Regions from separate parts of the Paenibacillus sp. JNU01 genome, predicted to be linked through region 2. Evidence: predicted binding sites of a transcription regulator. Region 2 holds the regulator's gene; the other holds the start of a gene.

Region 1 (15,223 bases), 1.5 Mb from region 2:
CTTACTTTACGGATCAAAATGTGGAAAAGGAAAAAGGCATTATTGGGCAGGAAATTGATATGTATGCTGACAATCCGGATTGGCGAGTTTATTTTGGATTGATCGAAGCCATGTATCAGAAACATCCGGTGCATATCGATATTGCAGGAACGGTGGAATCCATTCGTACGATTACCAAAGAGATGTTGTATGAGTGCTATAACACCTTCTATCACCCCAGTAATATGCTCTTATTCGTGGTAGGTGGTGTAGATCCACAGGAAGTGATTGATATGGTTCGTTCGAACCAAGAACAGAAGGATTATAAGCCACAGGGGAGTATCGAACGTTTCTTCGAACCGGAGCCAGAGCAAGTAGGAGAAGCCAGACGGGAAGCAAAACTGGCTGTTTCACTGCCAAAATGTCTCTTTGGATTCAAGGAGACGGACATTGGACTTACTGGAGAAAAATTGTTGCGGCGGGATATGACAACGCAGCTGATGATGGATCTTTTGTTTGGTTCAAGCACACGATTATTTCAGAAGCTCTATGATGAAGATCTGATCTCGGACAGCTTTGGACATGAGTATAACAGTTCGCCGCAATATGCGTTTTCAGCTATTGGTGGTGACACGAAAGATCCGGATCAACTGCTGGCACGTATACGTGAAGAAGTGGATGCCATTGTAGAAAAGGGGTTCGAATCCACGGATTTTGAACGTGCACGCAAAAAGAAAATAGGCGGATATTTGCGTATGCTCAATTCTCCGGAGAACATTGCGCATGAATTTACACGTCAGCAATTCCGTGGCGGTGATTTCTTCAATATGCTTCCGCTCTATGAATCGATTACACTGGAAGATGTAAATTTCAGACTGAGAGAGCATATTCGCTGGGATCAACTGGCTGTATCGCTAGTCGTGAGTCCTTGATATGGAGAGGGGAACAGGACAATTGAAGGCAATTGGGGAAATGACTGTACTGGTGACTGGAGCAAGCGGTGGCATCGGAGCCGCTATCGCAGAACGTTTCGCCAGAGTGGGAATGAATGTTGTTATACACTATATGAAATCGCATGAGGCAGCGAATGAAGCTGCCAGACGGTGCATGGAACAGGGCAGTGGGAGAATCATGACGGTGTCTGCGGATCTTCGCAGCCGGGAACAGATTGAACGTATGCGTGAGAAGCTGGAGTCACACAATCTCATGCCAGATATCCTCGTGAACAATGCAGGAATCTCGCACTATGGGATGTTGTCTGATGTTACAGAGGAGATCTGGGATGAAGTGATGGCCATTAATCTCAAAGGCACGTTTATGTGTACACAGGAAATGATGCCTCACATGATCTCCCAAAGGTATGGTCGAATCATTAATGTATCGTCGATCTGGGGGCTGTCTGGTGCCTCTTGCGAGGTGCTGTATTCCACAACCAAGGGCGGGGTGAATGCATTCACCAAGGCACTTGCAAAAGAACTCGCACCTTCCGGAGTAACCGTAAATGCTGTGGCTCCTGGCGCCGTTCAGACATCCATGTTGAACCATCTGGATCAGAGTGAACTGAAGATGCTGGAAGAGGAAATTCCGGCAGGAAGACTTGCTCAACCTGATGAAATCTCATCACTGGTTTATTTTCTGGCCCTCCCTGAATCGGGGTATATCAATGGGCAGATTATCAGTCCAAATGGCGGTTGGTTAACGTAAGCAGCAAGTAAACTTGAGTTGCTATGAACGAAACAAGTGAAGGTTGGCCGAGAAGCATCCGTCTTCCGGATTATTTTCAAAATGCTCGTATATAAAATGCTTCGAAAGCACATATTACAACTGTTGATTTTAAATCTCATGCGTCATCTAAGGAGGATTTATCATGTCAACAGAAAAAACAGTGCTCTCCAGCTTTGACACATGGAAGAAGTTCCTGGGTGACCGCGTACTGCAAGCAGAGAAGATGGGGATGAGTGAAGAAACCATCAACAAACTTGCGTATGAAATCGGCGATTTCCTTGATGAGAAAGTCGATCCGGCGAACCATTCCAACCGGGCATTGAAAGAGTTATGGGATGTCGGCGATGCAGATGAGCGTCGTACGATCGCGTGCCTGATGGTCAAATTGGCCAAACAAAACGCATAAGATTACAGATGAAGAGCTCCCGCAAGGGGGCTTTTCTCTAATGATTACAAACGGATTACAGAGCTGTTCTTGTAATTCATTTTCATTTTATATATCATTAACGTGACCCATTTTTAGAAGATGTCTCAGTTTGCTGTCCAGTGGACACGTTCTGTTGCTGTCGAATAATGTGGAATAATGCATTACGGGGTGTTGAAATGGAATCTAAACAATGGTACATGGAATATAAAATACATAAGAACAGACCCGGTTTGTTAGGCGATATTGCCTCTATGCTGGGGATGCTTGAAGTGAATATATTGACCATTAACGGTGTGGAAGGCAAAACGCGAGGTATGCTACTTGAATCGGATGATGATGAGAAAATCCGTTTGCTTGGTGAAATGCTTGGCAAAGTCAACAGCATCACCGTATCGGCTTTGCGTCAACCTAAATTGGTGGATATTTTGGCTGTGCGTCATGGCAGATATATTGACCGTGACTCGGATGATCGCAAGACATTTCGTTTCACACGAGATGAACTTGGGTTACTTGTGGACTTTTTGGGTGAAGTATTTAAGAGGGAAGGCAATCAGGTCATCGGTTTGCGCGGAATGCCTCGTGTTGGTAAAACGGAGTCCATTATTGCGGGCAGCGTATGTGCGATGAAGCGATGGACTTTTGTTTCCTCCACACTTCTTCGTCAGACGATAAGAAGTCAAATGTCCGAAGACGAATTGAACCCGAACAATGTTTTCATCATTGATGGAATTGTAAGTACGATTCGTTCCAGTGAGCGGCATTACAATTTGTTGCAGGATATTATGTCGATGCCAAGTACAAAGGTTATCGAACATCCGGATATTTTTGTGCAGGAATCCGAATATGATTTTAATGATTTTGATATTATTATTGAATTGCGCAATATTCCAAATGAAGAAATTATTTATGATACGTTTACGGCAAGCTATACCGACGAACTATAAGGCTCCGTACGGAATCATGGAATAGATTAGCAACAACTCATGAGATAAACATAAGGAGGAGATGGCATGTCTGAACTGGGTCAGCAGTTAAGAGAGGCCCGGCTGCAAAAAGGGATGAGTCTTGACGATGTACAGGAAATGACAAAAATTCGCAAGAGGTATCTGGAGGCCATAGAAGCAGGAGACTATAAAGTGCTGCCGGGTAGCTTCTATGTGCGTGCTTTCATTAAAACCTATGCGGAGACCGTTGGACTGAACCCTGATGAGCTGCTGGAGGGACACAAAAAAGACGTACCGGCAGAAGAGGCGGAAGCAACGATGGAACCGGTAATACAGAAGCGTTCCAGCCGTCCGGTTGAGCGTAGTAATCGATGGATGTCTGTCGCACTGATGTGGACATTCCCTGTTTTGATCGTAGTACTGTTGTATGTATACGTGGTGTATAACAATGGTGATGAAACGGATAATCAAGGACTTGATTCGGTCAAAATTACAGACAGTCAACAACAGCCTGAAGATAAACCGGATCAGCCTGCCGATAACGGACAGGCATCTAATCCGCCTGCAACAGACTCAGGCACTGATGGTAAGGGTGAAGGCGACGCTGGCGGTAACGGTGGCGGAACAGACACGGAAGGACAGACGGATGGTCAAACTGATGGTCAAACTGATGGCCAAACTGATGGCCAAACAGACGGTCAGACGGGAGAAAATCAGGAAGAACCGACAGATAATTCATCGTCTGCTGTAACGGTTGCAGAAGATGGGAAGTCAGGCAATATTACGAACTTTAAAGTTAACGGAAGTGCAGGCAAACCTGTAACGGTTACGATCAAAGCCACAGGTCATAGCTGGCTGGAAGTATACAAGGGCGAGAACTCCAGCGGAGAGAAGTTGGAGTATGGTAACACAGCCGAAGGCGACAGCTATACTTTTGAGCTGGATAGTGCAGGCATGTACATTAAGTCCGGTTACGCTGCAGCGACCACGATTGAGGTTGGCGGGCAAGTTGTAACGGATGGTAAGGCAACCAATCGGATCCGTTTGAAGCTTGGTGAAGACACTGGCAATACTGCTACTTCCACAGGTGCTGAAAATGGTTCAACGGACAGTACAGAGGGTACCACTGGTAGCGAATAACCCGGTCAACTGCAGGAGACAATAACTGTGTCTTAACTTGCAGTTAACTTTTGGTGAAGTGAGGTGGATGGCTGTGACAGTCAGCTGGATCGTAACGGGTTTAGGGATCATTGTCAGCCTCCTGGGTTATTATCTGACTCCAAGTGCTTGGGGTTACGGAATATTGGGGTTTGGACTTGCACATGTGCTTTTGGGTGTGCTCGATATGTTCAGACAGCCCAACCGCAGCCGCTATTAGTTGGAAGCTGGACCAGTAAGCATTTTTGGCAGCCACTTCAGGTGGAAGCCAAAAATGCTTTTTTCTTTGTATAGAACATCTTGAAATTAGACTTTTGCTTGGGGTATCCTCTATAATGTTACAGAACATATGATTAACTGAAAGGGTGACTGTTTTGAGTTCAGAAAATTCATTTGATATCGTGTCCAAAATGGACTTGCAGGAACTGACAAATGCTGTTACACAAACCGAGAAGGAAATTGGCACTCGTTATGACTTCAAGGGCAGCAAGAGCAGCCTGAAACTGGATAAGGATGCGTTAACAATCGTATCTGATGATGAGACCAAACTTAAGGCTGTCATTGACGTACTTCAATCCAAAATGGCGAAGCGTGGTCTACCATTGAAAAACATTGATTACGCAAAGGTAGAGCCAGCATCTTCTGGTACTGTCCGCCAGCGCTTGAATTTTAAACAGGGGATTGATCAGGACATCGCCAAAAAAATCAATATTCTGATTCGGGATTCCAAGTTGAAAGTGAAGAGTCAGATTCAGGGAGACCAGCTACGGGTAACGGGTAAGAGTAAAAATGATTTGCAAGCAGTCATGCAGCTGTTAAATGGTGCCAACCTGCCTCTGGATTTGCAATATACAAATTTCAAGTAATAAGACCTTCTTGTAGCAGAAGTGTTTTTTGACATGGTATTAGGCGTATATTATACTAAGTGTGCATTGCTGGCAGTCATGCATCAAGTCCAGTCCTCATCGTTTGCTGACTTTGTGAAAAGCAGTACATCTTCTGGAAGTCACCGGAACGTTTAAAGCGGTTTTGCTTTTGAGCGGTTGACTTTATTTTTTGCGTTTCTACATAGTGGGATCATGTTAATATGGATTGACATTGAAACTGTACATTTCATGTTCCGGATGATGATAACGGGATTATGATGATTGTTTGGAGTAATGGAGGATATGAGGGAGGGCGTCTTGTGAATTTACCCAACCGGATTACGCTTGCACGAATTTGCTTAATCCCTTTTTTGATGGTGTTCCTGCTCGTGGATTTTCCATTTTATCCAGAGCCGTTGCAGCTTGGAAGCTTTTCGCTTCCGTATAATCAACTGATTGCTGCTGTTATTTTTATCATCGCCGCAAGCACAGATGGAATCGACGGATACCTTGCGCGGAAAAATAACATGGTTACCAATCTGGGAAAACTGCTTGATCCGCTCGCAGACAAGCTGTTGGTTACTGCAGTTTTGATCTCGCTCGTGGAGATGGGCAAGCTGGATTCTTGGATTGCAGTGGTTATTATTAGTCGTGAATTTGCAGTTACCGGCTTGCGCCAAATCGCATTGCTGGATGGTTCGGTTGTTGCTGCGAGTGCCTGGGGCAAGCTGAAGACGGTAGTGCAGATTGTGGCAATTGTGTTGTTGCTGTTGAACAATTTCCCGTTCTCATACACGGGTATTCACGTCGATATTATCGCAGTATGGGCAGCAGCGCTTATTACCATCTGGTCGGGTATCGATTACTTTATCAAAAACAAAAACCTGCTTCATTTAACAAAAGCATAATAGTTGGTTCTAAAAATGGGTAATCATGAAGGAAGCATTGGGTCAGGGGCAATAGGAAATTATCCTATTGCCCTTTGATCACTCACCACATGTACAGGAGGATGCTCAATGAAGGCAGAAATCATTGCAGTTGGCACAGAGCTACTGCTTGGACAAATCGTCAATACCAATGCCAGATACCTATCCCGTGAATTGGCTGCGATGGGGATCGATGTATATTTCCAAACGGTGGTTGGGGATAACCTGAACCGACTTAGTGAAGCTATTCGCATTGCACAGGGCCGTGCTGACGTTATTTTATTTTCCGGTGGCATCGGACCCACTCAAGATGATCTGACCAAGGATGCGCTCGCAGCTGTTCTTAACCGAAAACTGCATACGGATCGAATGGCGATGGATAAAATTGAGAGCTTTTTCAGAGATCGTAATGTGGACATGACAGAGAATAACCGACGTCAGGCAATTGTTATTGAGGGTGGGACACCTCTGGCCAATGAAACGGGTCTTGCGGCAGGAAATGCGATTTCTGATAATGATAAACATTATGTTGTGATGCCTGGACCACCCAAAGAGCTAATTCCAATGTTCGAACAGGAAGTCAAGCCTTGGCTGTTCCAGCATGTGCTTACAGAAGAAATGCCGATCTATTCCCGAATGCTCAAATTCGCAGGTATCGGTGAATCTGCTCTGGAGGATCGACTGCTGGATCTGATTGACGCGCAGACAGACCCTACAATTGCTCCTTACGCGAGCGAAGGCGAAGTTACGGTACGTGTCTCCACTAAGGCTGCGAGTGAAGGAGAGGCGAAGCTGAAGCTGGATGCGATGGAGGTTCAGATTCGGGAGCGTTTGACAGAACATCTCTACGCGAATGAGGATGTGCCTATAGAGTACACAATTGTAACCATGATGTCTGACATGGGGCTGACGCTTAGCGCTGCTGAGAGCTGTACAGGAGGTCTTGTCATGCAAAGTTTGACTTCTGTACCGGGAAGTGCCTCAATGCTCAAAGGTGGAATCGTATGTTACTCCAATGAGATTAAGGAAAAGCTGCTGAATGTGCCTCATGATTATCTGGAAGGTGAAGATGCACCTGGAGCGGTAAGTCCTGAGGTTGCAAAAGTGCTTGCTGAGCAGATTCGCATGATTGGCGATGCTGATTTTGGCTTGGCTGTTACCGGTGTAGCTGGACCGGGATATTCGGAACGCAAGCCACCCGGACTTGTCTTCATCGCTCTGGCTGAACGTGGAAAAGAGACGGAAATTCATGAGCTGCGTATTAATGGTAATCGCGAGACTGTCCGCATTCGTTCAGCCAAAGCGATTCTCTATCGCCTATGGCAAAAACTTGTGGCGATGGATTGATTAGTTAATAGCTTCGATTGCATTTGAAGCTCTAAAGAAGTATAATTAAGGAAGACGGAAGAACCGCAGAATTAGGCTTTACAGCCTTGTTTACGGTTCTTTTTTCTGTTTAATGGAAAGTTTCTTTGAGGAAGAGGCGCCTCGGCCTTTACAAAAAAAAAACGAATGTATGTTCGAAAAAAAGCTTGGCAAACGTGTTAAAACAAGGTATCATTATCTTATAAACAGTAAAGGGTGTGAGCTTATTGTCAGACCGTCGTGCCGCGCTTGATATGGCGCTCCGTCAAATAGAGAAGCAATTTGGTAAAGGATCCATCATGAAACTGGGTGAGTCCACTCATATGAATGTGGAAATTATTCCCAGTGGTTCCTTGGCTTTGGATATTGCATTAGGAACAGGCGGCTTGCCTAAAGGCCGTATTGTTGAAATATATGGACCTGAATCTTCAGGTAAAACAACTGTCGCATTGCATGCGATTGCTGAAGTACAACGTGTTGGTGGACAAGCAGCCTTTATCGATGCTGAGCATGCTCTTGATCCTCAATATGCAAGTAAATTGGGCGTTAACATTGACGAATTGCTTCTATCTCAGCCAGATACGGGTGAGCAAGGGCTGGAAATTGCAGAAGCTCTTGTACGCAGTGGTGCAGTAGATATCGTCGTTATTGACTCTGTAGCTGCATTGGTTCCAAAAGCAGAGATTGAAGGCGAAATGGGTGATTCACACGTTGGTTTGCAAGCGCGTTTGATGTCTCAGGCGTTGCGTAAATTGTCTGGTGCAATCAGCAAATCCAAAACAATCGCAATCTTCATCAACCAGCTTCGTGAGAAAGTCGGCGTTATGTTTGGTAACCCGGAAACAACACCTGGGGGTCGTGCTCTGAAGTTTTATTCTACGGTACGTCTGGATGTACGTCGTATTGAGAGTATCAAATCAGGCAATGACATGATTGGTAACCGTACTCGTATTAAAGTTGTGAAAAACAAAGTGGCACCTCCGTTTAAACAAGCGGAAGTGGATATCATGTATGGTGAGGGTATTTCGAGAGAAGGCAGTATCATTGATATTGGTACTGAGCTGGACATCGTTAATAAAAGTGGTGCTTGGTACTCTTACGAAGGTGAGCGTTTAGGACAAGGCCGTGAGAACGCGAAGCAGTTCATGAAAGAGCATAAAGATATTGCTGAAATCATTGAACAAAAAATTCGGGTAGCTAGTAACTTGACTACCGCAGTTCCTGCGCCAACGAGTGAAGAGCAACAAAAAGAAGCAGAAGAAGAACAAGAATTGTTTGAAATCAACGAGTAATCTCTCAAAGCCTCCCTTACTGGGAGGCCCTGAGGGTGTTTCCCACTGGGCTCCATAAACTTATCTGATTGAGCTTGGATCAATCTGGATAAGTTGATTGTAGTGGGACTGCTCTTGCTGTCCAACAGCCCCTGTCCCAGTGGACAGGGGCTGTTGGCACGCTACTGTGTAGATAAAGGCCGGGCTGAGTTCCCGGCCTTTTGTATTAGCATTCTTTATGTGAAGATGTGCTTGACGTAGTCAGAATAAAAATGATGTGAAAGGGGAGACCTGAATGGATCAACATGACGAGGATTTATATGAAGAAGCAGAACAGGATGGCCTATCCCAATTTCCGGACAACGAAGAACTTATAATTACACGTGTAGAACGGACAAAGCACAGGCAAGCTCGTTATCGAATCACTTTTGGCATCCACTCCATAACGGTTCTTGAAGATGTAATGATTAAATACAGGATGACTCAAGGCAATTCGTTTATGAAGAAGGATCTGGAAGAAATCATTGTAGCTGACGAGCGACAGCGGACGTATACACAGTCTCTGCGTTTTTTGGAGCATAAGCCGCGTACACGACATGAGTTGAGTCAGAAACTTCGTCAAAAAGAGTTTGCTGCTCCTTTAATTGAAGAGACGCTGGATCGACTTGAGCGCGAGAATTTGGTGGATGATGACCTATTTGCGAAGGAATGGACAAGACAGCGTATGGAGGGCAAGCGGAAGGGAAAACTGTGGATAAGGCAAGAGCTCCGTCAAAAGGGCATTGCCAATGATCTTATTGTTGAAGCGCTGGAAGGTGTCAGTGCGGATGCGGAATTTGAGACTGCATTGAGTGCCGGACGAAAAAAATGGAATCAGGTCAAAGGGGACGTCAAAGAGAAGAAAAATAAAACGCTTCCCTTCTTAATGAGACGTGGTTTTTCAATGGATATGGTGCGCCGGGTCGTGAATTGTTTAATTGAAGAAGATGAGGCTGAAGACGCCGAAGATGACGAAGCGTTGTTATGGGATTAGCAGACTAGAGTCTCTATACTGCATTCTCTTGACAATTTCTTTCGTCAAATACTAAAATGGACATGAGTCTGTAAGAAATGGACAACCCTTTTTCCTTCCAAAAAAGCGGTTTCGGTTTCTTAAGATTTATACCATTCTTAATTATGGGTTCGCTGGAAACAGTGAATAGTACGTGGAAACATGTACATGTGAAATGAAAATCGGCGGGGGATCGCCGTGAGTATTCGTTATTCCCAAAAATATGTAAGGTTTGAAAACTGCAAATTGACCCAAGGAATGCCTTGGAGGAACCAACGAGGAGGTGAACAGTATGGAAATTGCAATCACGATCGCTCTCGTTGCAGCCGCGCTATTCATTGGGTTCGGAGTAGGATATTTTATTCGCAAATCTCTTGCAGAGGCTAAAATCTCTAGTGCGGAACAAGCTGCCGTACAAATCGTGGAGAACGCGAAGAAAGAGGCAGAAGCACTGAAGAAAGAAACAGTGCTGGAAGCGAAGGATGAAATCCATCGCATTCGCGCTGAAGCTGAAAAAGACACTCGTGAACGTCGGAATGAAATTCAACGACAAGAAAGACGATTGTTGCAAAAAGAAGAGTCGCTGGATAAAAAATTGGAATCACTCGAACGTAAAGAAGAGCAAGTGGCTAACAAAGAGAAACGAATTGATGAGACTCAGCAGCAGATCGAAATGATCTACAAAAACCAGGTGACAGAGTTGGAACGTATATCCAACCTCACTATGGAAGACGCACGCAGTATCATACTGTCCAACGTAGAACAGGAAGTTCGTCATGAGACGGCTCAAATGATCAAGGACATTGAACAACAAGCGAAGGAAGAAGCGGACAAAAAGTCCCGCGAGATTATTACACTCGCCATCCAACGTTGTGCGGCTGACCACGTAGCGGAAACAACGGTATCTGTTGTTACCCTGCCGAATGAAGAAATGAAAGGCCGGATTATCGGTCGTGAAGGACGTAACATCCGTGCGCTTGAAACCCTTACAGGGATTGACCTCATTATCGATGATACGCCAGAAGCTGTTATTCTGTCGGGCTTTGACCCGATTCGCCGTGAGATTGCCCGTACTGCCCTGGAGAAACTGGTGGCTGACGGACGTATTCACCCGGCACGGATTGAAGAGATGGTTGAGAAATCCCGCAAAGAAGTGGATGAGCGCATCCGTGAATACGGTGAGCAAGCTACCTTTGAAGTTGGCGTGCATGGTCTGCATCCGGATCTGATCAAAATTTTGGGCCGGTTGAAGTTCCGTACAAGTTATGGTCAGAACGTCTTGAAACATTCGATGGAAGTCGCTTATCTGGCTGGATTGATGGCTGGCGAACTCGGAGAAGACGTAACTCTGGCAAGACGTGCAGGTCTATTGCATGACATCGGTAAAGCGCTGGATCACGAAGTGGAAGGATCACACGTCGAAATTGGCGTGGAACTGGCGAAGAAATACAAAGAACATCCGGTTGTAATCAACAGTATCGCGTCCCATCACGGAGATTGCGAAGCGACTTCGGTCATTGCCATGTTGGTTGGTGCAGCAGATGCACTCTCCGCAGCAAGACCAGGCGCACGCCGCGAAACGCTGGAAACGTATATCAAACGACTGGAGAAGCTGGAAGAGATTTCGGAATCCTTCGAAGGTGTCGAGAAATCGTACGCCATTCAGGCCGGACGCGAAGTTCGTGTTATGGTACAGCCTGAGAAGATCGATGATGCTGAAGCCTTCCGTCTCGCCCGTGACATCACGAAGATGATTGAGAATGAACTCGACTATCCGGGTCACATCAAAGTCACCGTCATCCGGGAAACCCGTGCGGTTGAATACGCAAAATAGAGCAATACGGAAAAGTGGCCGCGGTAATGGGCCACTTTTCCTTTTGATAGCCTCTTAAAGTGTGTTTTCAAAAAGAGGCTAGGCTTTTTCGACTGAATTCCATATTCAATCAAAGGCTTTTTGTATAAATACAGATCATGGAACAAGAGATAGAGTCCTGCAGGTTCAACATTCGAAAAAGAGAACTTTGCAGGAATTGAGGAGGCAGTAATCAGTGAAAGTTTTGTTTATTGGTGACATTGTAGGCAACGTGGGACGTAAGGCATTAAAGGAAAATTTACCGTACCTGAAATCGAAGTATAAGCCACATGTGGTGATTGTGAATGGTGAAAATGCGGCAGCAGGTCGCGGCATTACCGGGGCAATTGCAAATGAATTTTTCAACTGGGGTGTACATGGTATTACACTTGGTAATCATACTTGGGACAATAAGGATATTTTTGATTTTATAGATGATGAGCCTCGCATGATTCGTCCAGCGAACTTTCCACCAGGCACACCAGGACGAGGATACACGGTTGTCAAAGGTGAAGGGAAAGAGCTGGCGATTGTCAATCTGCAAGGAAGAACGTTCCTGCCTGCTCTGGATTGCCCGTTCCGTGTAGCTGATGAGATTGTTGATGAGCTGCGTCAGGACTATAAATGTATTCTGGTCGATATGCATGCTGAAGCGACGTCAGAGAAAATTGCCATGGGATGGCATCTGGATGGACGTGCGTCTCTCGTTGTAGGTACACATACACATGTACAGAGTAACGATGATCGGATTTTGCCTGGAGGAACGGCATACTTGACGGATGCGGGTATGGTAGGGCCGCGTGACGGCATATTGGGCATGGAGCGTGAGGCCGTGCTGCGCAAGTTCTACACCCAGCTCCCGGTACGTTTCGTTGTGGATGATGGCAAATGGCATTTCCATGGTGTGTTTGTTGAAATTGATGAAGCTACAGGTGCGGCAACACGCATCGAAAAAATTCGTCTGATGGAGGACGAGTGGCGCATGGAATAGGGGTATTGTCCCATTTTGCAGGGAAACCCGTCTAAAAAGAAGGAATTTTTTTGCCTCCCGCGAATAACATCTAGTAAGTGGAAACAAACTTTCAACATTCCCAGGGAGGTACTTACCATGGATGTATTAAAAGTTTCAGCAAAGTCCAATCCTAATTCTGTAGCCGGCGCTCTTGCAGGGGTTCTTCGTGAACGTGGAAATGCTGAACTGCAGGCAATTGGAGCGGGAGCACTGAACCAAGCCATTAAAGCGGTAGCGATAGCCCGGGGATTTGTAGCACCAAGCGGAGTTGACCTGATTTGTATTCCAGCTTTTACAGACATTGTGATCGACGGCGAGGACCGAACGGCCATTAAGCTGATTGTGGAGCCCAGATAATACATGCAGTATGCATTGAACCTGTTTACGATGGATGTAGACAGGTTTTTTTGCGTTTTCTTCGCAATAAAATATTGAGGAGGGTTTGTCCATGTCTGATTGGCGTGTAGCTGATTTTCACTGTGATGCACTGAGCAAAATTTTGATGCAGCCTGCTCTTTCTTTTGAAGATGCTCCAGAACTGGATGTGAATTTGCAACGCTTGAAAGAAGGGAAGGTAGGGTTGCAGGCGTTCGCCATCTATTTACCCGAAGTACTTGGCAGAGGCAAGTTTGAACATGTGATGGGGCAGTTGGAGATTTATCGTAGTCGTGTAGAGAGAAGTCAGGGTCGGCCGGGCGGCACACAGACGTTGTTATGGCGTGAGCAGGTGGCTCAGGTGGAGCAAACAGAGGGTACGTGGGGATTAATCACACTGGAGGGTGTGGATGGTCTGGAGGGCAACTTGTTCTATCTGGAGTTATGTTATCAGATGGGCGTTCGAATCATTGGACTAACGTGGAATTATGCCAATTGGGCGGCTGACGGAGTCATGGAGAAGCGTGGGGCGGGTCTGACCGAGAAAGGGAAAGAACTGGTGCGCCAGTGTAATGAAATCGGAATGCTGTTGGATGTGTCGCATCTGACGGAGAAAGGGTTCTGGGAACTGGCTGACTTGAGTAAGCGTCCTTTTATCGCCTCCCATTCCAACAGCTATAGCGTATGTCCCCATGTGCGCAATCTGAAAGATGATCAGATCCAGGCCATCATTGCCCGGGAAGGGCGGATCGGACTGACGTTTGTACCCTGGTTTGTTAAACAGGAGGGGGAAGTGCTCATAGAAGACCTGCTGCCTCATATCGAGCAGATCTGTTCTCAGGGCGGACACAACCATCTGATGATGGGGTCTGATTTTGACGGAATCTCAACGTATATTCAGAGACTTGAACACTCGGGGCATTATCCAAGACTGACGGAAATCCTGCTCAAACATTATGATGAACATTTAGTGCGCGGCTGGTTGTGGGGGAATGCGATGAGTTATCTGAGGGAACACTTGCCAGAGGGAAATCCAAAAATAAAGGGGGCTTCCGTGAAATAGTAAAGTGGTCTGTGGGACAGAATGGGTTGAATAAAGCTTGTTTTCCAAATAAAGGAGGGGAATGATGGTGAAATAAGTGTATTTCATGAATTTTCACCAGTTCGTTTTCATTTCACTCCAAAAAGGGGTATAATACCATTGGATTGTTAAGAGCCTGAGTTCAGGCCATAGATAAACAAGGAGTGAAATTTACAATGAGTAAAACAGTACCTGTGGGCGTATCTGCCCGTCACATTCATGTATCCCAAGAGCACGTTGAAATTTTGTTTGGCAAAGGTTATGAACTGACTGAATTTAAACCTCTGTCCCAGCCTGGCCAATACGCTGCTAACGAAACGGTAGCGGTTATTGGTTCGAAAGGACAGTTTGATAAAGTGCGTATCCTTGGACCTGTTCGCCCTGAAACGCAACTGGAGATCTCCATGACAGATTCATTTGCGATTGGTGTTAAAGCACCTGTTCGTGAATCTGGAAGCATTGAAGGTACACCAGGAATCACGATTAAAGGTCCTGCTGGCGAAGTAACGATCGATAAAGGTGTCATCGTAGCTGCTCGTCACATTCACTTCCATACTTCGGATGCTGCTAAATGGGGGATCGAGGACAAACAAATGCTGAAAGTTCGCCTCGGCGGAGATCGCGGTCTGGTACTGGAAAATGTACTGGCTCGTGTATCTGATTCTTTCGCACTGGACATGCATATTGATACAGATGAGGCTAACGCTGCTGGCGCTCGTAATGGCGACACTGCTGAAATCATCGATTAATACCATGGAATAGCTTCAGCAGCCTACTAGGGCAGTCTGAATAACGTATAAACCTGAGCACAGCCATTAAGGGCCGGTTAATTCCAGCCCTGTTGGCAAAGCTCAGGTTTTTCTGTTTTCTAAGTGTTCATTAGAGCATGGCATGTCTCGGATTAGGCGAAGGGACGTGCGGTTTGCATGTGGAACTACAGCCCAATTCATGCTATAATTTGCTGTAATGCTCTTTTAATGTTCCCGGCAAGAAATTCACGTGGAACAGGGATGAATGAACGATTTTTTATTAATTGAGGCTGTAAGGAGTGACCGAAGGAAATGGCTAAAGACTCAAAAAAGGATTACTCCCAATATTTTGATTTCTCCGATGCCAAAGTAATTTCGCAAGATGAATTCAGCAAAAAGATAAGAATCCGGGGTCGTGAGATTAACATCAAATCGGAACCTA
Region 2 (15,223 bases):
TTCAGCCCGATAAAATAGAGGTGATGGCGAATGAACGGACGGGTCATGGCTGCAGGAGAGCAACCAGGAGGCAGACCATCCAGACAAATTAATATTGTGTTACGTAACCAGGAACCTCAGATGTTGGTCAAAGATGAGGCAGCGGCAGTACAGGCGGCCAAGAGCATAACCAAACATGCGCACTTCCAGGAGATACAGGGTGAATTGGAGCAGTTGGTTGGACTTGAAAATATCAAAGACCTGGTATTTGAGATCTATGCTTTCTTACAGATTGCTCAGATGCGTACCGAAGCAGGCTTACTTAGTGGTGCGCACGTGTATCATATGATCTTCAAAGGTAATCCGGGGACTGGTAAAACAACCGTGGCGAGGATTGTTGCCAAACTTTTTCAGAAGATGGGTGTGTTGAGTAAAGGTCATCTTATTGAAGTTGAGCGTGCGGATCTGGTTGGAGAATATATTGGTCACACGGCGCAGAAAACAAGAGATCTGGTCAAGAAGGCACTCGGTGGGATATTGTTCATTGATGAAGCCTACAGTTTGGCCCGCGGCGGAGAGAAGGATTTTGGCAAGGAAGCCATTGATACGCTTGTTAAGTCCATGGAAGATAACAAAAATCAGTTTATACTGATTCTTGCAGGGTACTCGGAAGAGATTGATTTTTTTCTTCAAACGAATCCCGGATTGCCTTCCCGCTTCCCCATTCAAGTGGAATTTCCAGACTATAGCATTGATCAGTTGATTCAAATCTCTGAGATTATGGCCAAAGAGCGTGATTATATTCTAATGCCTCAGACCATACTCAAACTTAAGCAGCATTTGCTTCAGGAAAAAAATGATTCGCTACATGCGTTCAGTAACGCCAGATACGTTCGTAATGCCATTGAGCGTTCGATCAGGCATCAGGCGGTTCGTTTGTTGGAACAATACTCGGAAGGCAGTCCAGGGAAACTGGAGCTGATGACAATCCGTACAGAGGATTTGAACTTTGAGCGAAAGTAAGCGATAATATAGTTTTTACACTAGCCGGCCGGGCCAACCGGTTCGGCTTAAGGCATGCCATGGCATATTTGTGGTAATGAATATCAACGAATAAGTAATTAGAGGGAGTGAACATATACATGACAAATGGCACGCATGATACAGATATGGTCAAAAAAGATCGCGCCGTCTTGGTGAGTCTTGTTACGGATGATGTAAAACGCACGGGTATCAATCCTGAGTACTCTTTAGAGGAATTGGTGAAGCTTGCCGAGACAGCTGGAGTGGAAGTGCTAAGTGTACTTTCTCAGAACAGGGAAAAACGGGATACCAAATGGTTCATTGGTAAAGGTAAGGTAGAAGAGCTTCGTGCAATTGCAGAGGAACTCGGAGCAACTACAGCTATTTTTGATCAGGAATTGTCAGGAGCACAGGTTCGCAATCTGGAAGAAACCCTTGATCTCAAAATTATTGATCGTACCCAGTTGATTTTGGACATTTTTGCACAGCGTGCCAACACGAGAGAAGGTATCATTCAAGTGGAGTTGGCTCAACATAGCTACTTGTTGCCACGTTTGTCGGGTCATGGCAAGAATCTGTCCAGACTCGGTGGGGGCATCGGAACAAGAGGGCCGGGGGAAAGCAAGCTGGAGACAGACCGTCGTCACATCCGTGGCCGCATTGACGATCTGAAGCGTCATCTGGAAGAATTGACACGTCATCGCAAGTTGCACCGTGAACGCCGGAAGAAGACAGGTATTGTTCAAGTGGCCCTTGTTGGTTATACCAATGCTGGCAAATCAACCTTGCTCAAGCAGTTGACTGCGGCAGATGTGTATATTCAAGATCAGCTTTTTGCTACTTTGGACCCAACTTCACGCACGATGGAACTTCCAAGTGGTAAAGAAATCGTACTTACCGACACCGTTGGATTTATTCAAAATCTCCCGCATGATCTGATTGCGGCTTTCCGGGCAACACTGGAAGAAGTGAATGAAGCAGATCTCATCCTGCATGTTGTGGATGCCTCATCAGCTATGCGTGAAGATCAGATGAGAACGGTTAACACGATTTTGCAAGAACTTGGTGCAGGGGATAAACCGCAGTTAGTCCTGTATAACAAAAAAGATGCGTGCACACCAGAACAGCTTGAGATGCTTCCACTGGATAAAGATCATATTAAAGTAAGCGCATTAGATTCAGAGGATCTGCTTAAAATCCGTGAATTGATTCAGAACGAGCTGACAGGTGACACGAAACGCTTCCGTATTCCGGCAGAACGTGGGGATCTTACGTCGGTACTCTACAAAATTGGTGATGTAGTGGATACCAGCTTTGAGGAGAATGATGTCATTTATGAAGTGGAATTGCAAAAAGGTGAATATGAGAAATTTGGTTATATGCTCGAAAATTTTATTGAATCGTAATATTCATGACATATTGATGTGATAAGTTACACGATAATGACTATTCAACGTCAGATTCGTGCTATGAAGGGGAATGAAGTAAGATGGTAAGCTTTGATTCAGAAATATCTGAACTTCAGCAACAAGTGGAGCGTCAGATTGAAGGACAACTTCAACAGATTGATCGGATCACAGATCACAATCAATGGAAAGTGATTAACTCTTTCCAACAGCGAAAAGTAAGTGATTTTCATTTTGCAGGTTCAACAGGTTATGCGTATAACGACCGTGGGCGTGAAGTACTTGATGAAGTATATGCTGATGTGTTTGGCGCGGAAGCCGCGTTGGTACGTCCTCATTTTGCTTCAGGTACACATACGATTAGTACAGCTCTCTTTGGCGTATTGCGCCCAGGTGACGAATTATTGTACATCACGGGTAAGCCTTATGACACATTGCATAAAGTGATTGGCAAACCCGGTGATGGTACAGGTTCGTTACGCGATTTTGGTATCGGCTACCGTGAGACGGCTTTAACTGTTGAAGGTGGCGTGGACTGGGCAGCAGTTGAGAAAAGCATTACACCGGCTACAAAAGTCATTGGGATTCAACGTTCACGTGGTTATGATTGGCGCTCATCCTTCTGTGTTGCTGAGATTGCCGAGATGGTGACACGTGTTAAAGGGCTTAAGGAGGATGTCATCGTATTCGTGGATAATTGTTACGGTGAATTCACGGAGGAACGTGAACCGACAGAAGTCGGAGTTGATCTGATGGCCGGATCACTTATTAAGAATCCTGGTGGAGGTATTGCAGAAACCGGAGGATACATATGTGGGAAGGAACAATACGTACAGTTGGCAGCTTATCGCCTGACAGCCCCGGGAATTGGGGGAGAGGTTGGAGCAATGCTGGGAACAACACGTGGCATCTACCAAGGACTTTACATGGCACCGACAATCGTAGGACAAGCTATTAAAGGTAGTACGTTTGCTGCTGCGATGTTTGCTGAATCGGGATTTGTAACCAAGCCCGCTTGGAATGAAGCTCGTACAGATCTGATTCAGGCTGTTCAGTTCAGTTCTGCTGAGCATTTAATTGCCTTTGTGCAGGGAATTCAGCGTGCAGCAGCTGTAGATAGTCATGTGGTTCCTGAACCGTGGGATATGCCTGGTTATGAACATCCTGTCATTATGGCGGCAGGTACGTTCATTCAGGGCGGAAGTCTGGAATTATCAGCCGATGCGCCTATTCGGGAGCCGTATATTGGGTATATGCAGGGCGGATTAACGTACTCTCATGTCAAATATGGCGTTTTGATGGCATTACAGACCATGAAAGATCGTAAATTATTGTGAGTTTATCTAACACATCATTGACACTTGGTAACAACTAAATGTACAATAGGGTGAAGAATAGATGACTGGAAGGTTGATGAACATGGGTGATGAAATTCGCAGAAATATGGCCTTATTCCCAATTGGTATTGTAATGAAACTTACGGATCTGTCTGCACGTCAGATTCGTTATTATGAGCAGCACAGCTTGATCGTTCCTGCGAGAACGTCAGGTAATCAGCGGTTATTCTCTTTTAATGACGTAGAGAGATTGCTAGAGATCAAGGCTTTGATTGAAAAAGGAGTTAACATCGCAGGGATCAAACAAGTGATGAATCCTGTTTCGAAAGAATCCGAGGAAGCTACAGTGATCACGCCAGATACAGAAGTTAAACGCAGAGAACTGTCCGATACGCAGTTGCATCGTTTGCTGAAGCAGCAACTTGTGTCAGGTAAGAGACCTGGACAAGTATCTCTCATTCAGGGAGAGCTTTCCCGATTCTTTAATAAAAAGTAAGTTCGCATAACTTGGCGAGTGAGAGGAAATCATGCACTTATGGTGTAAGAATCCTTGACCCGTGGAACTTTCTAATGTACAAATATAACAGGCAAGCCAAATACGCAGATAAGAAAGGGAGAGGTTATAGTGAGCTATACAAAAGAAGACATTCTCCGCATTTCGAAAGAAGAAAACGTACGATTCATTCGATTGCAATTTACCGATTTGCTTGGAGCTATCAAAAACGTTGAGATTCCTGTGAGCCAGTTGACTAAGGCTCTGGATAACAAAATGATGTTCGATGGATCTTCCATTGAAGGTTATGTACGTATTGAAGAGTCCGACATGTACCTCTATCCAGATCTAGATTCTTGGCTTATTTTCCCATGGGTAGCAGAAAACCGTGTTGCACGCCTGATCTGTGACGTATACCTTCCAGATGGTAACCCGTTTCCAGGAGACCCACGTGGTATCTTGAAACGAAACCTGAAGGAAGCCCAAGATATGGGATTCACTTCCTTCAACGTCGGTCCTGAACCTGAGTTCTTCTTGTTCAAAACAGACGAAAAAGGAAACCCGACCAACGAGCTGAATGACCAAGGTGGATATTTCGACTTGGCACCTACGGATCTTGGTGAAAACTGTCGCCGTGACATCGTTATCACCCTTGAAGAAATGGGCTTTGAGATCGAAGCTTCCCACCATGAGGTAGCTCCAGGTCAGCATGAGATCGACTTTAAATATGCTGATGCGCTGAAAGCGGCTGACCAGATCCAAACGTTCAAACTCGTTGTTAAAACGATTGCACGTCAGCATGGTTTACATGCTACATTCATGCCTAAACCGCTGTTTGGTATGAACGGATCCGGTATGCACTGCAACCAATCTTTGTTCAAAGGCAATGAGAACGCATTCGTTGACGAGTCGGACGAGCTTGGTTTGAGCAAAACTGCACGTCACTTCATGGCTGGAACTCTGAAGCATGCACGTGCGTTTGCAGCTATTACTAATCCAACTGTGAACTCATACAAACGTCTTGTACCAGGCTATGAAGCTCCTTGTTATGTAGCATGGTCTGCGAGTAACCGTAGCCCAATGATTCGTATTCCAGCTTCCCGTGGTTTGAGCACACGTGTTGAGGTTCGTAACCCGGATCCGGCTGCTAACCCTTACCTGGCTTTGGCTGTTTTGTTGAAAGCAGGTCTGGACGGAATCAAACGTGAGCTTTCCTTACCAGCTCCAATTGACCGTAACATCTACATCATGTCAGAAGAAGAGCGTGTGGAAGAAGGCATTCCAAGCTTGCCAGCTGACCTGAAAGAAGCACTGAATGAATTGATCCGCAGCGAAGTTATCTGTGATGCTCTCGGCGACCACGCCTTGGCTCACTTCTATGAGCTGAAAGAAATTGAGTGGGATATGTATAGAACACAAGTCCACCAATGGGAACGCGATCAATATATCACTTTGTACTAATAGCTCAATCCCTTGGCGCTCTAGCGCTGAGGGGTTTTTCTTTTTGTGGGCAATCCCTAAACATTTAAAGAAAAATCAAAATGCCCCCAAAATATTTTTCTACACAAAAATTTCTTCAGTGAATTTCGTATCTTCCCCGCACTCAAGTAAAAGAACTACGCAGGCCTGAGATAGTGAACGAAAAGGTAAGGAAGATCACAATGTTCTAAGATTCTGTTAACTCTAGATTCAATAACGAACCTCAAAATATTCCATTGAATTTTGTTTCCTGACCATGAGTAAAAAAACTTCGTTCAAACTTTGAAAATGATAAAATATGATGCATAGCTATTTCGAGAATTTGATTTAATAAAGCTCTTTTCAATCTGAATAAGCAATAATGACTCAATGAAACATCCTCTTAAGCTATAATTCAACAATTAAAAGAGCATTATCTCTGGAAAACATAAAATAAATTTATCGCTGTACTCATCCTTGTCTACAAAGTATAAAAAATGGCCCCCCCATTAATATAGCGGGGAGCCATTGAATATCTACTAAAATATTATTTAGCTGGTTTTTGTGAATTGAATTGTATAAGGCTCGTTATAGTTGTTGATACCGTTGTCCATAATTCTGAAGTAAACCTTCTCACCAGGTTTAGCATTCCAACTAATCGCCTCAGGGTATCCCCGTCCATTCCAGTTATCCATTTGAATGGACAGGATCGCACCGCTTGCATTCATTTTAATAACACCCATAACAATGTCGAAGTTAGCTGGTGGAGTGGCTATAACAGAATATGTGATTTCGGATGTACCGTTTGTGTTGTCGACTACATAAAAATCATTGTCGCTCATGCTATCTAAATACTGTGTTGCGCTAAATCCAGAAGACTGGTTTACACTTGAGTACATCACTTCTGCTGTCTCAAATGAATCAGCCCAACCAGTTTTAGCGAATGCAGAGCTGGAACCGAATGCTAATAGACAAGCAGTTGCCATAACAGAAATAGAGAATTTTCTTAATCTTTTCATATTCAAACCTCCCAAATATACTAGAACCAATAGAGTAAGATTCTGTTTTAAGTTGTTATTTGAAATTAAAGATATCGAGTAGAGTTCAAATAATTAGGTTGGCCAACCATGGTTAAATATACCATATAAGATTACTATTTGTAAATAATATAGTTGTAAAATGTTGGATTTATGGATATTCTTTTGAAATGCTAATTTTGACTAATTGATAGAAATGATTTATTAAGCATGCCTTTTATCGAACTAATAGATTTGGGTGATAATAAGATAAATATACATATAAGACATTAAGATATGAAAAATGATTTCCTCCCGGTAGTCTTATGTAGGTTCGGGTACCTATCTAGTATTTGATTATAGAGGAGTAGTAGAAGCGTAGCGCACACTATCCATTAAGAACATGGAAAAGAGAAAATTTCGTGATACATTCGAGTAAAAGATTCAAAAATAGGCCGGCTTCTTTGTTTACTATGCAAACAAAACCAACACAAAACCACAAGTCATTGAATTAGAGAAATTACTTCTCCACGTCCGCAGAGTTATCGGCAATTAGGACATATGATCTCTATGTTGACATTGCGTAAGATTTACAAGGCTACATCCATCTCTTTAGATCTCAGTACATATAATCTTCTGGAGAAATAAAGATGAATTCTAATAATACCCAATAATTCGCTATAGTCGAACACTTACATAAAAAAAAGGGTAGCTTTCTCATATCTTGAAACGCCTACCAAATTTCAGAAATTTTCAAATTAATGTTTCAATATTATGTTGATAGTTTCATATAGAAGAGGTATACTTTAATTGAATTTTGAGCAATTTAATTTTAAATAATTAATTGGAGATGTTAATATGGATCAGGCAAAACAATTGGTGACAGAACAACGTACATTTTTTTATACAGGACAAACTAAAAATATCGAGTATCGGATTAATGCACTTCAACAGCTTAGAAAAGGAATCGAAAAGTATCAGCAACGGATACAAGATGCACTTCGGGTGGATCTGAACAAATCCGAGGCGGAAGCTTACGGTTCCGAGATTCGCATTGTTCTGGGTGAATTGGATTTTGCATTAGAACATCTGGAGGAATGGGCTGCGCCAAAACAAGTCCCAACTAATTCGGCTATGCCGGATGGGGTGAGCACCATTTACCCTGAACCATACGGAGTGGCTCTTATTATTGCACCTTGGAACTATCCTTTCCAACTGGCGTTTGGTCCACTGATTGGAGCAATTGCAGCCGGTAACTGTGCAGTTATCAAACCTTCTGAATTAACACCAGCCGTATCTCGTCTGACGTATGATCTTATTCAGGAGATCTTCCCTCAGGAGTATATTGCCGTTATGGAAGGGGAAGTCGAAGCCAGCACAGCATTGTTGAAAGAGAAGTTTGATTATATTTTCTTCACAGGTAGTACGGGTGTTGGTCGCATTGTTATGAAGGCAGCTGCGGAGCACCTGACTCCTGTAACTCTTGAATTAGGTGGTAAGAGTCCTGCTATTGTCCATAGTGACGCAGATCTGAAGCTGGTGGCTCAGCGTATTGTTCGTGGTAAGTTCCTGAATGCAGGGCAAACATGTGTTGCTCCGGATTACTTGCTTGTGCATGAACAAGTTCATGACGAATTAATTAATCTGATTGGCGCAGAGGTCAAAGATAAATTTGGGGATGATGTGTTACAGAATGCTGATTTCCCACATATTGTCAACGCGCGTAACTTTGATCGGTTGTCGAAATTTCTTACAGATGGCAAAACGCTGATAGGTGGACGGTCTGTGCGTGAGCAGTTGCTGATTGAGCCGACTGTACTTGGAGATGTGAACTGGGATTCACCTGTCATGCAAGAAGAGATCTTTGGTCCGATTCTTCCCGTATTTACGTACAGCGACCTGAATCCCGTGCTGGATGAGATTGTTCGCCGGCCAAAACCATTGGCACTATATCTCTTCACACAGGATGAGCAACTACAGGATCAGGTGCTGAATCAAGTTTCCTTCGGTGGGGGATGTATTAATGACACGCTTTCTCATATGACTTCGCATTATCTTCCGTTTGGTGGTGTAGGAGAGAGTGGTATGGGCTCATATCACGGACAACAGAGCTTTGATGTGTTCTCGCATCACAAGAGTGTTCTGAAACGCAGCGAATAATTATCCGATAAAACAATATAAACATAAAAAGAGGTTGTCCTGTTCATCAGGGCAACCTCTTTTTGTATTTCAGTGTATTGCATCTAGTTTTGTTACTCAGGTTAGATATTAATGAATATCTCGGAAAAGGCCAATGACTTTACCCAGAATACTAACGTGTTTCAAACGTAAAGGCTCGAAAGTCGCATTCTCCGGTTGAAGGCGAATATGATCTTTCTCTTTATAGAACGTTTTCACTGTAGCTTCATCGTCTTCAGTCATTGCCACTACGATATCACCGTTATCAGCAGTTTGCTGTTGACGGACAATAACGTAATCTCCGTTAACGATTCCTGCTTCCACCATACTATCTCCGACTACCGAAAGCATAAACACTTTCTGTTCACCTACATAATGTGTAGGAAGAGGGAAGTAGTCTTCAATGTTCTCGGTTGCAGTAATTGGAACCCCGGCTGTAACCTTACCAACGACAGGAATACGTGCAACGCTATGAGCAAATTGATGAGAATGCTCAGATTCTTCCTGGCTCAAAAGCTCAATGGCTCTTGGCTTGGTAGGGTCGCGTCGGATCAAACCTTTTTTCTCCAGGCGATCCAAATGTCCATGTACTGTTGAGCTGGAAGCCAGTCCAACAGCTTCACCAATTTCCCGTACGGAAGGAGGATACCCCTTCAACCGGACTTCATTTCGTATAAATTCCAGAATTGCCTGCTGCCTGCTGGATATCTTCGACATACCGTATCAACCCCATTTTAGTAACGTTTGGGAAAATTATAACATAGAACCTCCGTTCGTACAAACATAAGTTCTAAATAAAATGGCATATAATCAGTGTTTTTTAACTTATAGAACCGAATTTATCCAAAAGTCAGAGCAGAATACTGCAAATGCTTCGCAGAAGGGTTTGAATTAAGATATTTCTCCTTCAAAAAACAAGCGAACAATTGTTCTAAAAATCTATTGAACAAAACAAGTGTTCGTGTTATATTGATTTCAACAGATAGGAACAAACGTTTGGAGGCGGGTATTTAATGAGATATTCAACTTATCAAAGTATTTATGAACCGATGAATTCGGAACTGGTGAAGTCTAACATAGGGAACTACAAGAAGGTTTTAGCGCGTTTCAAGATTTCTTCATGGATATTAAAGGTAGCCATCACTTCTTTGATTATATTTATTGGATGTAGCACTGTATTAACGGTATTTGCTGGCAATGAGAATGATGTTCTGCCTGGAGGAAAGATAGCCGTTTCACAAGGGGAAACATTATGGAGTATTTCTTTGGAACATAAACCGACTAATATGGATACACGTATATATATAGAAGCAATTAAGAAAGTGAATCAACTTCAAGCGACTTCGATCCAAGTGGGACAAGTACTAACTCTACCGCAATTCGCAGAATAAATGCACATCAATGAGAGTTAACGCGTGTCAGCTTGACAAGCAGCCTTTATCATGGCAAAGTTAATATGACTTTGTATTTTTGGAGGGGACAAGCTTGGATATAGATAGTCTGGTAGCACGTATTAACGAATTGGCTCGTAAGCAAAAGTCCACTGGATTGTCGGAGGAAGAACTTGCTGAACGTGCCGAGCTAAGAGAGATTTATTTGAGTAATATTCGCAGCAATTTCAGACAACAACTGGATACCATTGAGATTGTTGATGATGAGAATGACAAAGGCCACCAAGGCAAACTCAAACACTAACGAAACCTAATGATATCATTATGATATTTAGGTTTCTTCCTGTTATTCTGAGTATGCAATTTATAGGGGGAAATGTTGGTTTACAGTTATGTAAGCCGATACAAAGACACATAAGGGGGATTCTCATGTCGCGTTCGTTCGAGAGAACGGTTAAGAAAAATTCCAAGCAGTTAAATCAGCAACGCAAAAAAAGTGGTCAGCCAATCACAGGTACACCAGGTGAAGAAGTCTTTAAGGGACGTAGCCTTTTGTTCCCTATATTTTTGATCGGTCTCGCCTTTTTGTATCTGTTTATGAGCACGTTCCTTGTGCAAGCTCCGATGACAACCTGGGACTGGGTGACGATGCTGCTTTACGTATTTTTGGCAGTCATCTTCATGCTTCGTCGTCCATACATCAAGATCAGCAGTAATCGGATTATAACAACAAAGGGTAATCGTGAACGTTCAATCGGGGTTGAAGATATTGTCAAATTCAGAATTGAACCAGGCACAGTTGTTATCGAACATAAAAGTCGCGGGAAAAGATGGGTGTTCACCAAGTTATTGAACCGTTACGATACAGATGCGATTGCAGAACGTTTGCTGAAGTTTGCAAAAGCACACCAGATCACCGTGGAAACGATCGATAAGTAATTATTGCATAAAGGGGTAGATGATCGGAATGGCGTTAAAAGCGATTTTGTTCGACCTGGATGATACTTTATTGTGGGATGAGCGCAGTGTTCGAGAAGCATTTCGTGAGACTTGTCTAATTGCAGCACAAGAGACTGGGGTCAAACCGGAGGAACTTGAAGAAGCTGTTCGTAACGAGGCACGTGCACTGTATGAATCTTATGAGACCTTTCCTTTTACCAAAATGATTGGAATCAATCCGTTTGAAGGCCTTTGGGCCAACTTTACTGGTGGGGATCAAGCTGAGTTCCGTCAGTTGGAACAACTTGCTCCAGCTTACCGTAAAGAATCCTGGCGTCGTGGCTTGTTGAAGTTGGGTATAGATCGGGAAGATCTTGCTGAACAACTGGCCGCGCAGTTTGGAGTAGAACGTAGATCCAGACCTCATGTGTACGAAGAAACGATGGATACTTTGCGTCAATTACAAGGGAAATACAAACTTTTGCTGTTAACGAACGGTTGTCCTGCTTTGCAACAAGAGAAGTTGGATGGTGTACCTGAATTGACTCCTTTCTTTGATGAGATTGTTATCTCGGGTAACTTTGGAAAAGGAAAACCAGATCCGTCCATATTCGAGCATGCTTTGAGTAAACTGGGTGTTAAACCCGAAGAGAGCATGATGGTTGGGGACAAGTTGACGACGGATATTCGTGGTGCTCTATCAGCAGGCATCCAAGCCGTATGGATTAACCGTGAGCATAAGAACAACAATGAAACGTATGCGCCTGACCATGAAATTACGCATTTATCCGAATTAGATCAACTTATTGCTAAGTTCTGAGCAAATCAGCCATAACATCTTTCCTCAGCACTCTGAAACATTGGAAGCTTCAATGAACGATGATATCGTTCTTGAAGTTACCAATGTTTTTTTAATTTGAGTAAATTAACTAAGTTACCTTGTTAAATGAGATTTCCATTTATTTTGCTAAAAGTTATTGAAATTAGGGGGGAGCTGGATTAAAATATAACTAACATACTAGTATGACTAGTATTTAGATTATTCTGAGCAATTTCTTTTGACTTAATTCATTTGAATTCATTTGAATGGAAGCGAGGGTTGTTGCTAATTATTTTTTATTTGTTGTAAGCGCTTTATACACTTCGAAGACCTTCTTTCGATTTGGAGATCACACCAATTATTAAGTGCTAATACATGATGTGAAGCACCTTGGATTGAGTGATTTTACATAAAACATCAAAATGATATCGCTTACATTGGACTGTACTCTATTTCGTGGTGGGGGTGAAATTGAAGGATTGGTTGTTTTCTACCAAAGAAGCGATGGGAATTGCTCGTGAAATAGTTTATATCTATCAAGTCCTGGATTGGAGTGAAAACACATGGAGTCGGAAACCGCTAAAACAACGTTAACCATGACATCTTTACGTAAAGAAAGCAGATTACGAACGGCAGCAACTTTGTTCCGCAAAGACTGGCAGTTGTATTCACTATTAATCCTTCCCATCATCTATCTCCTTATTTTTAAATATGGGCCGATGATCGGAAATGTGATTGCGTTCAGACGCTTTGTTCCGGGAGGAAGTATATTTGGAGAAACGTGGGTTGGGTTAAGATACTTCAAAATGTTCATTGAGGACCCTACCTTTTGGAGAGTATTTGGTAACACGCTGATGTTGGGCGGACTCGCGTTGCTCTTTACATTCCCGGTTCCAATCATTTTTGCCTTGATGCTTAACGAAGTGAAGAGTAAACGATTCAAAAAGTTTGTTCAAACCGCGTCCTATCTGCCTCATTTTCTGTCCATCGTTATCGTGGCGGGTATGATCCTGCAGCTGACAGCAGTGAATGGTTCCATTAATGGACTGGTAGCTTTCTTCACTGGAGACAATATTCCTTTTATGCAGCGGGCGGAGTGGTTCCGAACAATCTATATCACTTCTGAGGTATGGCAGGGTATGGGTTGGGGAGCGATTCTGTATCTGGCTGCACTGACAACCATAGATGATTCTTTGTATGAAGCTGCGCGTATCGATGGTGCCAATCGGTGGAAGCAAACGATTCATGTAACGATACCAGGGATTTTGCCAACGATTGTGACATTATTGATTTTGAACATGGGTAATTTCCTTGCTGTTGGATTCGAAAAAATCTTACTCTTGTACAATCCGCTAATCTACGAGACATCTGATGTCATCTCGACTTACCTGTATCGGGTCGGACTGGAATCCAGTAACTTCAGTTATGCTACCGCAATTGGCTTGTTCGAATCGCTGATCGGTCTGATTCTGGTGTTCTCCGTAAATGCGATCTCACGCAGACTGACACAAAGAAGCTTATGGTAAAGGAGGAGCATCATGCAGGAATCCAGATCTTACAAGGTATTTAAAGTATTCAATGTTATCTTTCTGCTGTTCGTAGTATTTATAACGCTCTATCCATTCTTAAATGTCGTGGCACAATCCTTCAGTAGTGAGTCCTATATTAATTCGGGCAAGGTTAGTCTGTTCCCAAGAGGATTCAATGTGGAGACGTATAAGACCATCTCGCGTGACAGCATGTTCTGGACGAATTATAAAAATACGATTATCTACACCGTGGTAGGTACGCTAATCTCCATGTTCATGACAACTATTTTCGCATATGCCCTGTCCAAAAAGAGATTAATGGGTCGCAAATTTCTGACCATGTTCGCCGTATTCACCATGTTCTTCAGTGGTGGATTGATTCCAAACTATGTGTTGATTAATTCCCTTGGGTTCAACAACACCATGTGGGCACTTGTTGTTCCTGGCGCAATTAGCATATACAACATGCTGATCATGAAATCATTTTTTGAAAATATGCCTGAAGAACTGGAGGAAGCTGCCTCGATTGACGGTTTGAACACTTACGGAATCTTGTTACGCATTATTTTGCCACTAAGTAAAGCAGTTATGGCAACCATGGTGCTGTTCTACGCAGTGGGCCATTGGAATTCCTGGTTCCCAGCCTTTCTGTATTTGGACAAAAAAGAACTGTTCCCGGTAACCATTTATCTGCGCAATATGATTGCAGGAGCGACAAGCGGGGCGTCTGCCGGTGCAACCTCAGCGGATAACCTGACACAGATTGCTGCCAATATTAAATCAGTAACGATGGTATTAACCATTTTGCCGATACTCACCATCTATCCATTTGTCCAAAGATACTTTGTAACCGGAATCATGTTAGGGTCTGTCAAACAGTAAAAAGCAGCAGCTAGAGTAATTCACATGATTAATTTTTAGATGTTGTTTAAAGTTTAAGGCAAAGTCAACCTAAACCAAATTCAGGGGGATAACCTAAATGAATCAAAAGCCACGTAAGTTTGTTGGTAAAATGGTGTTGGCAACAATGATGACCTTCGTTCTGGCAGCATGTAGCAGCGGTACTGGAGCTGGAGGTGACGTCACGGAAGTTCAAACCAAGGCAGCGATGGAAACGTACAATGTAGGGGATACATTCAAGGCGACCGAGCCATTTAATCTATCCATACTATACAGTGATCATCCTATTTATCCTTATAAAAAAAACTGGTTACTTTTCGATAAAATTACCGAACTGACGGGTGTTACGCTTGAGCCAACGATTGTTCCCATGAGTGACTACTCTCAGAAGAGATCCCTTCTAATTAGTTCAGGCGATGCACCGCTGATTATTCCCAAAACCTATCCTGGTGAAGAATCTGCATTTGTATCTTCCGGTGCGGTCTTGCCCATTAGTGATTACATTGATTTGATGCCGAACTTCAAGGATAAAGTGGAAAAATGGGGTTTGGAGGATGAACTGGAAGGACTTCGGCAAGAAGATGGAAAGTACTATGTGCTCCCGGGTCTGCATGAAGAAGTATGGCCGGATTATACATTACTGGTAAGAACGGATGTTTTTGAAGAAAATAACATCGCCATCCCGACGACATGGGACGAATTGTATGATGCAGCCAAAAAGCTGAAAGAAATCTACCCCGATTCCATTCCATTT

What was found. The regulator LexA, encoded in region 2, represses DNA repair genes until DNA is damaged. The targets are predictions, from matches to a motif close to CGAACATATGTTCG.
Region 1: recA (recombinase RecA) is a predicted target of LexA. The motif match lies at 7,535-7,548, and genes of this name have one in related genera.

The regions. Positions count from the first base shown of each region.
Region 1 covers NZ_CP169723.1:6,555,122-6,570,344, forward strand. The annotation lists gene yfmH (EF-P 5-aminopentanol modification-associated protein YfmH) at 1-911, shown strand, start outside; gene ymfI (elongation factor P 5-aminopentanone reductase) at 913-1,683, shown strand; gene NLBNIHML_RS28860 (DUF3243 domain-containing protein) at 1,847-2,110, shown strand; gene NLBNIHML_RS28865 (DUF3388 domain-containing protein) at 2,308-3,075, shown strand; gene NLBNIHML_RS28870 (helix-turn-helix domain-containing protein) at 3,142-4,215, shown strand; gene NLBNIHML_RS28875 (hypothetical protein) at 4,283-4,453, shown strand; gene NLBNIHML_RS28880 (YajQ family cyclic di-GMP-binding protein) at 4,608-5,099, shown strand; gene pgsA (CDP-diacylglycerol--glycerol-3-phosphate 3-phosphatidyltransferase) at 5,420-6,007, shown strand; gene NLBNIHML_RS28890 (competence/damage-inducible protein A) at 6,116-7,372, shown strand; gene recA (recombinase RecA) at 7,618-8,682, shown strand; gene NLBNIHML_RS28900 (regulatory protein RecX) at 8,957-9,694, shown strand; gene rny (ribonuclease Y) at 10,005-11,546, shown strand; gene NLBNIHML_RS28910 (TIGR00282 family metallophosphoesterase) at 11,761-12,555, shown strand; gene NLBNIHML_RS28915 (stage V sporulation protein S) at 12,673-12,933, shown strand; gene NLBNIHML_RS28920 (dipeptidase) at 13,025-14,014, shown strand; gene pduL (phosphate propanoyltransferase) at 14,209-14,781, shown strand; gene miaB (tRNA (N6-isopentenyl adenosine(37)-C2)-methylthiotransferase MiaB) at 15,094-15,223, shown strand, end outside.
Region 2 covers NZ_CP169723.1:1,190,729-1,205,951, reverse strand. The annotation lists gene NLBNIHML_RS04970 (AAA family ATPase) at 31-1,002, shown strand; gene hflX (GTPase HflX) at 1,122-2,408, shown strand; gene NLBNIHML_RS04960 (methionine gamma-lyase family protein) at 2,492-3,745, shown strand; gene NLBNIHML_RS04955 (MerR family transcriptional regulator) at 3,828-4,241, shown strand; gene glnA (type I glutamate--ammonia ligase) at 4,371-5,699, shown strand; gene NLBNIHML_RS04945 (hypothetical protein) at 6,248-6,715, opposite strand; gene NLBNIHML_RS04940 (aldehyde dehydrogenase) at 7,571-8,872, shown strand; gene lexA (transcriptional repressor LexA) at 8,981-9,607, opposite strand; gene NLBNIHML_RS04930 (LysM peptidoglycan-binding domain-containing protein) at 9,904-10,281, shown strand; gene NLBNIHML_RS04925 (DUF896 domain-containing protein) at 10,376-10,585, shown strand; gene NLBNIHML_RS04920 (hypothetical protein) at 10,711-11,220, shown strand; gene NLBNIHML_RS04915 (HAD family hydrolase) at 11,249-12,040, shown strand; gene NLBNIHML_RS04910 (ABC transporter permease) at 12,637-13,566, shown strand; gene NLBNIHML_RS04905 (carbohydrate ABC transporter permease) at 13,579-14,451, shown strand; gene NLBNIHML_RS04900 (ABC transporter substrate-binding protein) at 14,549-15,223, shown strand, end outside.